Limnospira fusiformis SAG 85.79: one gene and its partner. The protein of the gene in region 2 interacts with the protein of the main gene of each other region in a pairwise test. Links are inferred from orthologs where the notes say so. Each region holds a gene or a part of one and is shown on either strand. Other genes may lie near its edges.

Evidence for each region. The genes of interacting proteins can lie anywhere in the genome.
Region 1: the proteins of ruvA (region 2) and ruvC interact in binary tests that used the Escherichia coli proteins (3 or more experiments, as listed by UniProt). The link is inferred for Limnospira fusiformis SAG 85.79 from one-to-one orthologs.

Annotation. Positions count from the first base shown.
Region 1 is NZ_CP051185.1:5,877,989-5,882,427, reverse strand. The notes cover bases 1,029-4,027. They hold ruvC (crossover junction endodeoxyribonuclease RuvC), read right to left. Parts: upstream 2,788-4,027; coding sequence 2,269-2,787; downstream 1,029-2,268. Other genes in these bases: bchI (magnesium chelatase ATPase subunit I), read right to left, coding at 2,833-3,990; HFV01_RS27390 (hypothetical protein), read right to left, coding at 1,875-2,258; HFV01_RS27395 (hypothetical protein), read left to right, coding at 1,621-1,821; def (peptide deformylase), read left to right, coding at 1,029-1,574. Also shown: HFV01_RS27410 (hypothetical protein), read left to right, coding at 1-132; HFV01_RS27405 (hypothetical protein), read right to left, coding at 133-459; more of def, read left to right, coding at 1,011-1,028; HFV01_RS27375 (exonuclease domain-containing protein), read right to left, coding at 4,102-4,439.
Region 2 is NZ_CP051185.1:2,233,741-2,238,100, forward strand. Bases 829-3,748 are described here. They hold ruvA (Holliday junction branch migration protein RuvA), read right to left. Parts: upstream 2,639-3,748; coding sequence 2,018-2,638; downstream 829-2,017. Other genes in these bases: HFV01_RS10695 (Uma2 family endonuclease), read left to right, coding at 829-1,007; HFV01_RS10700 (DUF1963 domain-containing protein), read right to left, coding at 1,064-1,858; HFV01_RS10710 (MFS transporter), read left to right, coding at 2,774-3,748. Outside these bases: HFV01_RS10690 (Uma2 family endonuclease), read left to right, coding at 1-281; more of HFV01_RS10695, read left to right, coding at 300-828; more of HFV01_RS10710, read left to right, coding at 3,749-4,024; HFV01_RS10715 (M67 family metallopeptidase), read right to left, coding at 4,021-4,360. UniProt on the Escherichia coli protein: The RuvA-RuvB-RuvC complex processes Holliday junction (HJ) DNA during genetic recombination and DNA repair.

The DNA of each region.
Region 1 (4,439 bases), 3.6 Mb from region 2 along the record:
ATGAACAAAACCCCGGAGGGTATGACATTTGCTACAGACTACTTACTTCCCAAGTCCACAGCGACCCGTCGTCGTCCCGGTCCCAACATGAATATGTTTAGGGATATGGCGCGTCAGATGTCCTCGAAATAATTAGTATCGATCGCAATTGACATTAGCAATAATCGTGTCATAGGACAAAAGCTGGAAATTGATCGAACCTTGGTCTGTCTTAACTGATATCAAGTTTTTGGGAATGTTGAGGGTAACTTGGTGATAACCCCAAACCCTCATCTGCTTGATCACCTCGCCAGCTTTACAACCAATAAACCGTTTAAGTTCTTGGCTACTAGGGACGTAGTTAAGGGAGTTTTGCTGCTTATGTTCAACGGGTGATGGGTTGTTGGGGTATGCACAGGTGGGGCTGTTGATTAGATCGCTTTTTTGTCTTAGGTGAGCAAAATAGGTGAGAGATGCCATGTCTTAATCTCCTGAGAATGAGTTGAGGAAGATTTTTAGCTTATTACCTAGGATGGAGAATTACAGAGATGCAGTCAATGGGGACTCCAGCCAGAATCTGAATTGTCTACTCTCTAGGTCAAGCTGTGAAAGTTCACCCACGAGGCTAAAAACAGGAGGAGGTACACTGTGAAACCCCCTAGCAAATGGTGGAGCAAGAATATCCCCCCTGTTTTGAGGATATCTAGTTACCGAATATCACCCGGTCAGGTGATGTCAAAATAGTCGGGAACTGATACATTAACAACTGAGATGCTACGAATAGGTGAGTTATCCATCAGCCGCAAGCTGGTGGATTTTTTGATCCAGAGTCAATTATCGCCATAAAAGACTTAAACGTAAACCGATTTGGCTCAAATACAGGAAAACTTAGCAAAAATTTAATTATTGGGGGTGATTGAGAATCTTAGCCAGGATACTGAGATCCAATATGTAGCGATCGCTCTCCCAAACCCCGATTGCGATCTAAAATCAAATATGAATAAGTGTTAACGAAAGCGAGTAAGGATTTCATGACGTCTCAAGTTCTGGTGGAAAAGCAAAAGTTAGAAAAACCCCCCCTGGATATTCACTATTTGGGCGATCGCGTTTTGCGACAGCCAGCCAAACGGGTTTCGCGCATTGACGATGAAATTCGGCAACTGGTGCGGGAGATGTTACAAACCATGTATAGTGCCGATGGTATTGGTTTAGCCGCTCCCCAAGTAGGGGTACACAAACAGGTAATCGTGATTGACTGCGAACCTGATAATGCAGCGACTCCCCCCCTAGTGTTGATTAACCCCACCATCAAAAAGTCAAGCCGCGAGTTATCACCTTTCCAGGAAGGATGTTTAAGTATTCCAGGGGTTTATATGGATGTAGTCCGCCCAGAAGAGGTAGAAGTTACCTTTAAGGATGAAAACGGCCGTCCTCGGAGCATATTGGCTACGGAGTTACTTTGTCGAGCCATTCAACATGAAATCGATCACCTACAGGGGGTGTTATTTGTCGATCGCGTTGACAATCAATTAGCCCTGAATGAGGAATTGGCTAAATATAAGTTTTCTCCGAAAGCAGTCAAGCCGGTTAAATAGCACGATTACACTCAACAAGTTAAATAATGTGGGGTCAAAACTGATCATGGTTGGAACGCCAAAAAGTGGTTTATTATTAGCCGGATCGTGTATTACAGCGATCGCCGCCGTTGGTTCAATTTTTGAACTTTCCTCTGGGGAACCGGAATTAGGGGGATTAATCACAGGGGTGATTCTAGCCTTGAGTATACCCCTATCAGTGCTACTATTTTGGGCAGCGGTTCAAGATGCCCGCGCCAATCAGTAGACCAACACGCCCAAAGACCGTAGGGTTAAGGCTCTACGGTCAGTATTTATCAGTTAAATTTTTTTGTATTTTAAAGGCTCACAAAATTGTTCAACCCCAGTTTTTAACACATAAATAACCACGGGAGTGACCAGTAGTGGCGGGCATTGATTTTGGTAAATTAAATGAGCGACTATCGGGGCTATATTGGACTGTAATAAATCCTCTTGATAGCTAGGTTCACAGATAGTAACTCGGTGGCGCTTGGCTAAACCATCAAGCCAATTTTCCGATGTAGTGGGAGATTGACCGACATTAATCGCCATAGAAATCGCGGCATCTTCGATATCACCCTCGCAGTCTTCAATCATATCTAAGGCTTGTAATGCCGAGGAATATTCAGCCAATTGGGAACGAAATTGAGCAATTTCTTGAGAAGTCAGAATGAGATTAGACATAGATTATCAATCAGCTTAAAATTGAATCGGAAACCCGATCATGATCAAACCAAGTCGCCAAAGCGATCGCCAAAGCATCCGCCGCATCATCCGGTTGAGGTATCGCCTGTAAGTTTAACTCCCTGGCTACTGCCTCTTGCACCTGATATTTCTTAGCATTACCATATCCGGTTAATGCCTGTTTAATCTGAGCCGGGGTAAACTCAAATATAGGAAGGTGTCGTTGAGCCAAAACCAACAGCAAAACCCCCCTAGCTTGAGCAACTGCGATCGTATTTCCCATGCGGTAAAAAAACAATTTTTCGACACCGACAAGATCCGGTTGCCATTGTTCGAGTAGGGTATGGAGGTCAGCATAAATAGTTTGTAGGCGATCGCCCAGGGGTTGATTAGCCTCAGTTTGAATCGCCCCAAAGTCCATCACCGAGAACAAAGACCCTCCCCTAGCTTCTTCGCAAGTGTGACATTCAATAATCCCAAACCCCAAAGTTGCTAGACCGGGGTCCAACCCCATAATCCGAACCACCATAACCCGATACGGTAACACAGGCAAAGTTGCCTGTGATGTTGTTAACTAATTTTGATCCGGTTCGGGTAATCCAAACACTTGGCGAAACACCTTCTGGACTTTGTTTCCAGAATCAATAGACTCCAATGGATCTTTCCGCAGTCGGTGGCGCAGACACAAAGTAATCACCCGACCAATATGGTCAACAGTGACCTCTGTAGCCCCTTCAAACGCAGCTAAAGCCTTCGCCGCCCTGTTAGTGACAATATCTCCCCGCAGTCCATCTACATCTAATTCTGAGCAGACCTGAGAGATTTTCACCCGCAGATCATAATCAATATTAATCCCCGATAGTCTCTCTTGGGCTTCTACTATGCGCCGTTGTAGTTCTTCCTGGGATAGTTGATACTCTCCTAAGAACTCCGGCGGGTTTTGGTCAAAGGCTGTCCGCTGTTCCACAATTTTGACTCGCAGACTAGGTTCTTTCACCGTGCGAATTTCCGCGTGCATTCCAAAACGGTCTAATAATTGGGGTCGCAATTCCCCTTCTTCTGGGTTTCCTGAACCCACCAGGACAAAACGCGCCGGGTGGCGGATAGAAATGCCTTCTCTTTCCACCGTATTCCAACCACTGGCGGCGGAGTCTAGTAGGACATCGACTAGGTGATCGTCGAGAAGGTTTACCTCGTCAACGTAGAGGATACCCCTATTGGCTTTGGCTAATAGTCCCGGTTCAAAGGCTTTTACCCCTTCAGCCAACGCTTTTTCAATGTCAATGGTTCCACAAACCCGATCTTCTGTCGCCCCTAGGGGTAGGTCGATCATTTGTACCTTGCGACGGGTCACCGGGATGGCTTCGGATAAACTCATGCGTTCTCGGACCCCATCACTCATCAGTTCAGGATCGCTGGGGTGACTGTTAAAGGGGTCGTCGGCTATGACCTCTATTTCTGGTAGCAGGTCAGCTAGGGCGCGAATGGTGGTCGATTTACCTGTACCTCGATCGCCCATAATCATTACGCCGCCGATCTTGGGGTCAATCACGTTCAGCAGCAGGGCTAATTTCATTTCTTCTTGACCAACGATCGCCGTAAAGGGAAAAACGGCGCGACGGCTGGTTTGGGATATTTTGGCTGTATCAGTTGTGACGGCTGTTGGACTCACAATTGTTTCTCTAGTTTCCGGTATACCGTTTTCTATTGTCTCATATTGGGGCGATCGCATAGCGTGCTAATTCAGACCCCTTGCTGTTTGTCATTGATACCCACCCCCCGCCGCGCCACTGGTCCGACCATTTTTTCAGGAAGTGGGGCGATCGCTTCCCCCATTCTACCATTAACTCAGGCACTTAATCAACCAATAATCTGGCAGTTTCATCGACAAAAAATCAACTATATCTTCCAGAGTTATCCCTACAGCAAACTCGCGATTTTCCCAATCAATAATCGCTTGATATATACACTCAAAACAAATGCGATCGCTCCTATCCATAATCACATATTCCCCATGGTTAACCGCATCAAGTATCTGAATTTCTCGCAGACCAACATCTCCCCTTATCGGCGGTTCCACAGCATCCCGCATTAACCGAAACCGCATTTTTTTATGAGCAAGAGCCAATCGATTAAAATTTTTAATTCTCCCAGTAAACGCACTCCCTGAACCATGCAAAA
Region 2 (4,360 bases):
CTCCCAATGATATGGGACATTTATGGAGTGAACAACTGCAACTATTCTTAGGGATAGAAAATCGTCAACTCCGCTTTTTTAGTCCTGATGGTGTTTTAGTACCAACTCCGGAAGAATCAGCTACGGAAGCTCAACAGCAGTTAGGAAGTGTTCAAAATGAGTTAGTAACCACTCAAAATCAATTGGGTAGCGTCCAAAATCAGTTAGCCATTGAACGACAACAGAAAGACCAACTAGCTGCTAAACTGCGAGAATTAGGAATTGACCCCGAACAGTTGTAGATAATTGAGGTAAAAATTATGACAGTTACGGAACAGTTAGCATCACTGGAAACCTCAGCCGAATGGGAAGATATCGAGTTTCCACCCGGAGATTTAGAAAGTCAGGAGTTGCCATTGTCAAGCTATTTACACTTACAACAAATCTTGTTACTAATTAAATGCCTAGACTGGTTATGGCAAGACCGAAATGATTATTTTGATGCGGGAAACCTGACTATTTATTATAGTCCTCATCAGCAAAAATCATCAGATTTTCGTGGACCAGATTTCTTTGTGGTGTTAGATACGGAAAGGCGATCGCGCAAAAGTTGGGTAGTGTGGGAAGAAGGGGGAAAATATCCTAATATCATTGTCGAGTTATTATCAAGTTCCACAGCTAAGACTGACCGCACGGAGAAAAAGAAAATCTATCAAGAGATTTTTCGCACTCCGGAATATTTCTGGTTTGACCCGGAGAGTTTAGAGTTTCAAGGATTTGCGTTAATTCAGGGAACCTATCAACCGATAACCCCTAATGATATGGGACATTTATGGAGTGAACAACTGCAACTATTCTTAGGGATAGAAAATCGTCAACTCCGCTTTTTTAGTCCTGATGGTGTTTTAGTCCCGACTCCGGAAGAATCAGCTACGGAAGCTCAACAGCAGTTAGAAGTTGAACGACAACAGAAAGACAAACTAGCTGCTAAATTGCGAGAGTTGGGGATTGACCCTGAACAGTTGTAAATAATGCGGGTTAAATCATTGACAGACATTAGAAACACTTAAATCTATGACGGCTTTCAAACCCTCATAAAATAGGATTTAACCCCGCCAAAATCTCCTTTAATAAGCTGTTCTTCGTCAATATAGAAATAGAAATAATCAGAACAATCAAAAGGATGATTAAATTCTAATAATAATTGTCCTTTGGCATTATGTAAAACTTCTGGTACATAGGAATGAAACTCTGGAAATCCTGCCATTTTAGCGTTAATACCAACTTGATTTTCTGGCTGATAATCTAAAAACCATTCGTCAAATTTATCGCCAATGTCTGTCAATTTATCGGGAATACTATTGTAGCAATAATCCCAAAATATATCCTCTCCTACAGAAAAATCGATTGTATAAATATGGTGATACCATTCATCCCTGTAACGCTTATCTAGGGTGAAGCTAAAATCTGTGACCAGGGTGCTTTCATCTTGAGAAATTTCTGGGAAATAGATAATCCGGTGTGGTTCTGGACCCAGTACACACATGGGGACACTGAGACTAGAATAGAACTGTAATAGACCCTGAGATGGCAATTTAAACCCGGGGAGAGAAGGAACCTCCGCACAGTTAATCTGGAGTAAAAACATCATCATTTCCCCAGTTTGACGATCGCAAGGATACTCCATTCCCTTGGGTAAATAGGGCAACCCTCCGACCTTAGTTTCCCACAACTTCAGGGGATCATTGCTGAGGTCTTTGGCTAAAAAACCCTGTTTATTAAAAGCCAGATTAATATAGGGTTGCACATTACTAACCAGGAAAGAACGCAGAGATTCAAACTCCGGGGGTAAATCTTCTAACAAGCGAGGTGTTACCATAAATAAAACTGCGACGGCGCACAGTCTTAAAGAACTTGATACTGTTTTAGCATAGTTTGGCGAAAGTTGCTAGGTCAAAGACAAATCATATCTTAACTGCTATTTATAATAACACTAATTGTGACTATATTGTTGATTGGTTCCATGTCGGCTTTGTCTCTATAAAATCGATATCGCATATTTAATCCAATCTTCTGCACTATTATTTTCTGATAAATTAGGATGAGATGTAATAGCTTTTAAGGCTTGCATAACTTCGGAAGTGGTATAACCTAAAGCCAACAGAGATATTTCTACTTCCTCTTGGATTTCTGCACTTAAATTAGATGTGGAAACTGTAGGAAGTCCTGCTTGTTTTCGCCACTCTGATAACTTGGTTTTTAATTCTAGGGTAATCCGTTCGGCTGTTTTTTTTCCCACTCCCGGAGTTTTAGTTAAAATCCCGGTATTTCCGCCCACAATTGCTTGGACTAAATCCGGTAATGCGAGGGTATCTAAAAGGGCGATCGCCAATTGCATACCAATACCACTAACACTCACTAATTGACGAAATAGATCTCGTTCCGCCATACTGCTAAACCCATACAAAACCATCAGATCATCCCGGATATGTAGATGAGTAAATACCTGTAAATTTTCGCCTATTTTAGCATCTAAATTCTGCATCCTGGGTAAAATTTGCAACTCATAACCAACTCCATTAACATCAAGCCATAAAAAGACTCTATTTCCCGTCTTTTTATAAATACCAGCTACAGTGCCATTTAAATAACCAATCATAGTCTATTTTTCCTCAAATTATCATAAATTAACCCCGGCTAACGAATAAACTCACTCTGGTTGAGATAGCTATTCACGGTTTGACTGTAATTTGCTACGATCGCCAACATACAAAATAGCATTAAGGCAATAGTTTTGAGTACAAATCGCTTTTGGTCTTGGCTACCTCAACTGTCACGACAAGTGTGGATTTTAGCAGTTGGTCGTCTACTGTCCCAAACGGGAACAGGATTTACCCTATTTTACGCGCCAATTTTCTTTGTTAATCAGGTAGGTTTATCCTCAACCGCCGTAGGAATAGCGCTAGGAAGCGCCCAAATTTCCGGGGTAATTGGGAGAGTCTTCGGGGGGTCTTGTTGTGACTCTCCTCGCTTCGGTCGGCGCTGGACATTATTGGTATCGGCGATAATTTCTGCCCTCTCATCTTTTGTCCTAGCATTTACCACCAATTTTATGATGTTAATTCTAGGGAATTTATTGTTAGGATTAGGTATCGGACTTTACTGGCCAGCCACAGAAACCATAGTAGCTGATTTAACCACGGGAAAGACCCGCAACGAAGCCTATGCTATCACTCGTTTGGGGGATAATATCGGCTTACAGGTCGGCATTATCATGGGTGGGGTAGTGATTGCCACAACGGGGGCTTATCGACTGTTATTTGTGCTAGATGGATTGTCTTTCCTCATCTTTTTTATAGTGATTTATCTAGCGATAGCGGAAACTTACCAATCCCCTATTATATCAACAGATACCGAATCCGCTGCATCTTCTAATAGTTGGATGGTGGCTTTAAGCGATCGCACCCTATTAATTTATGCAGCAGTCAATATTTTATTTACCTTCTATATGTCGCAAATTCATAGCACCATTCCCCTATATCTTAACAACTTTGTGAAAGCCGAATTTTCCAGCATCACCATTAGCGCCCTGTTTGCCGGACACACAGCGATCGCCATCTTACTTTTACTCCCCATGTCCCGCATTCTTAATCCTCTCAGTCGCCCCCATGCCCTAATTGTATCAGCTATACTATGGGGCATAGGATTTTTAATTACGGGGTTAATGGGAATAGTAAAAACCGGAACTTTAACCTTAGCTATTCTGGGATTAGGAATTTTAGCGATCGCTACAGTTACTTATAGCCCCGCCGCCTCGTCCTTAGCGGCTAATCTGGCCCCGGACTCCCTGCGAGGAATTTATTTAGCTATTAATTCTCAATGTTGGGCGATCGGTTATTTAATCGGCCCCCCTCTTGGGGGATTAGCCCTTGATCAAACCCAGGAAATTATTAGCCAATTTTGGTTAGGATTAGCCCTAAGTGTCTTGATAGCGATCGCCATTTTACAGCATCTGCATAAAACCATGAAGCATCTCAACCACTAATCCCTATATATCAATTCTTCAGCTTGAAACTGATGGTTAGTATCTAAACACCAGTTGAGTAAGTCAGTAGCCTGACCCCCGATCACAGAAACAATAATATAGGAGTATTCCGACCAGGCGCAAACCCGATCAAATTCTGAAGGAATCGCAGTATGATCGGGGTGCGAATGATATATACCAATAATCGAAAGATGGCGATCGCGTCCCTCCTTTTGCGCTTTCATTAACGCTTCTGGGGCGATCGTAAAACGTTCTTGGCGAGTGGTTATATTGGGGCTATTGTCTAACCCTTGGAATACCTCAGCAGTGACTGGACTCCAAGCATTTTCCATCGAC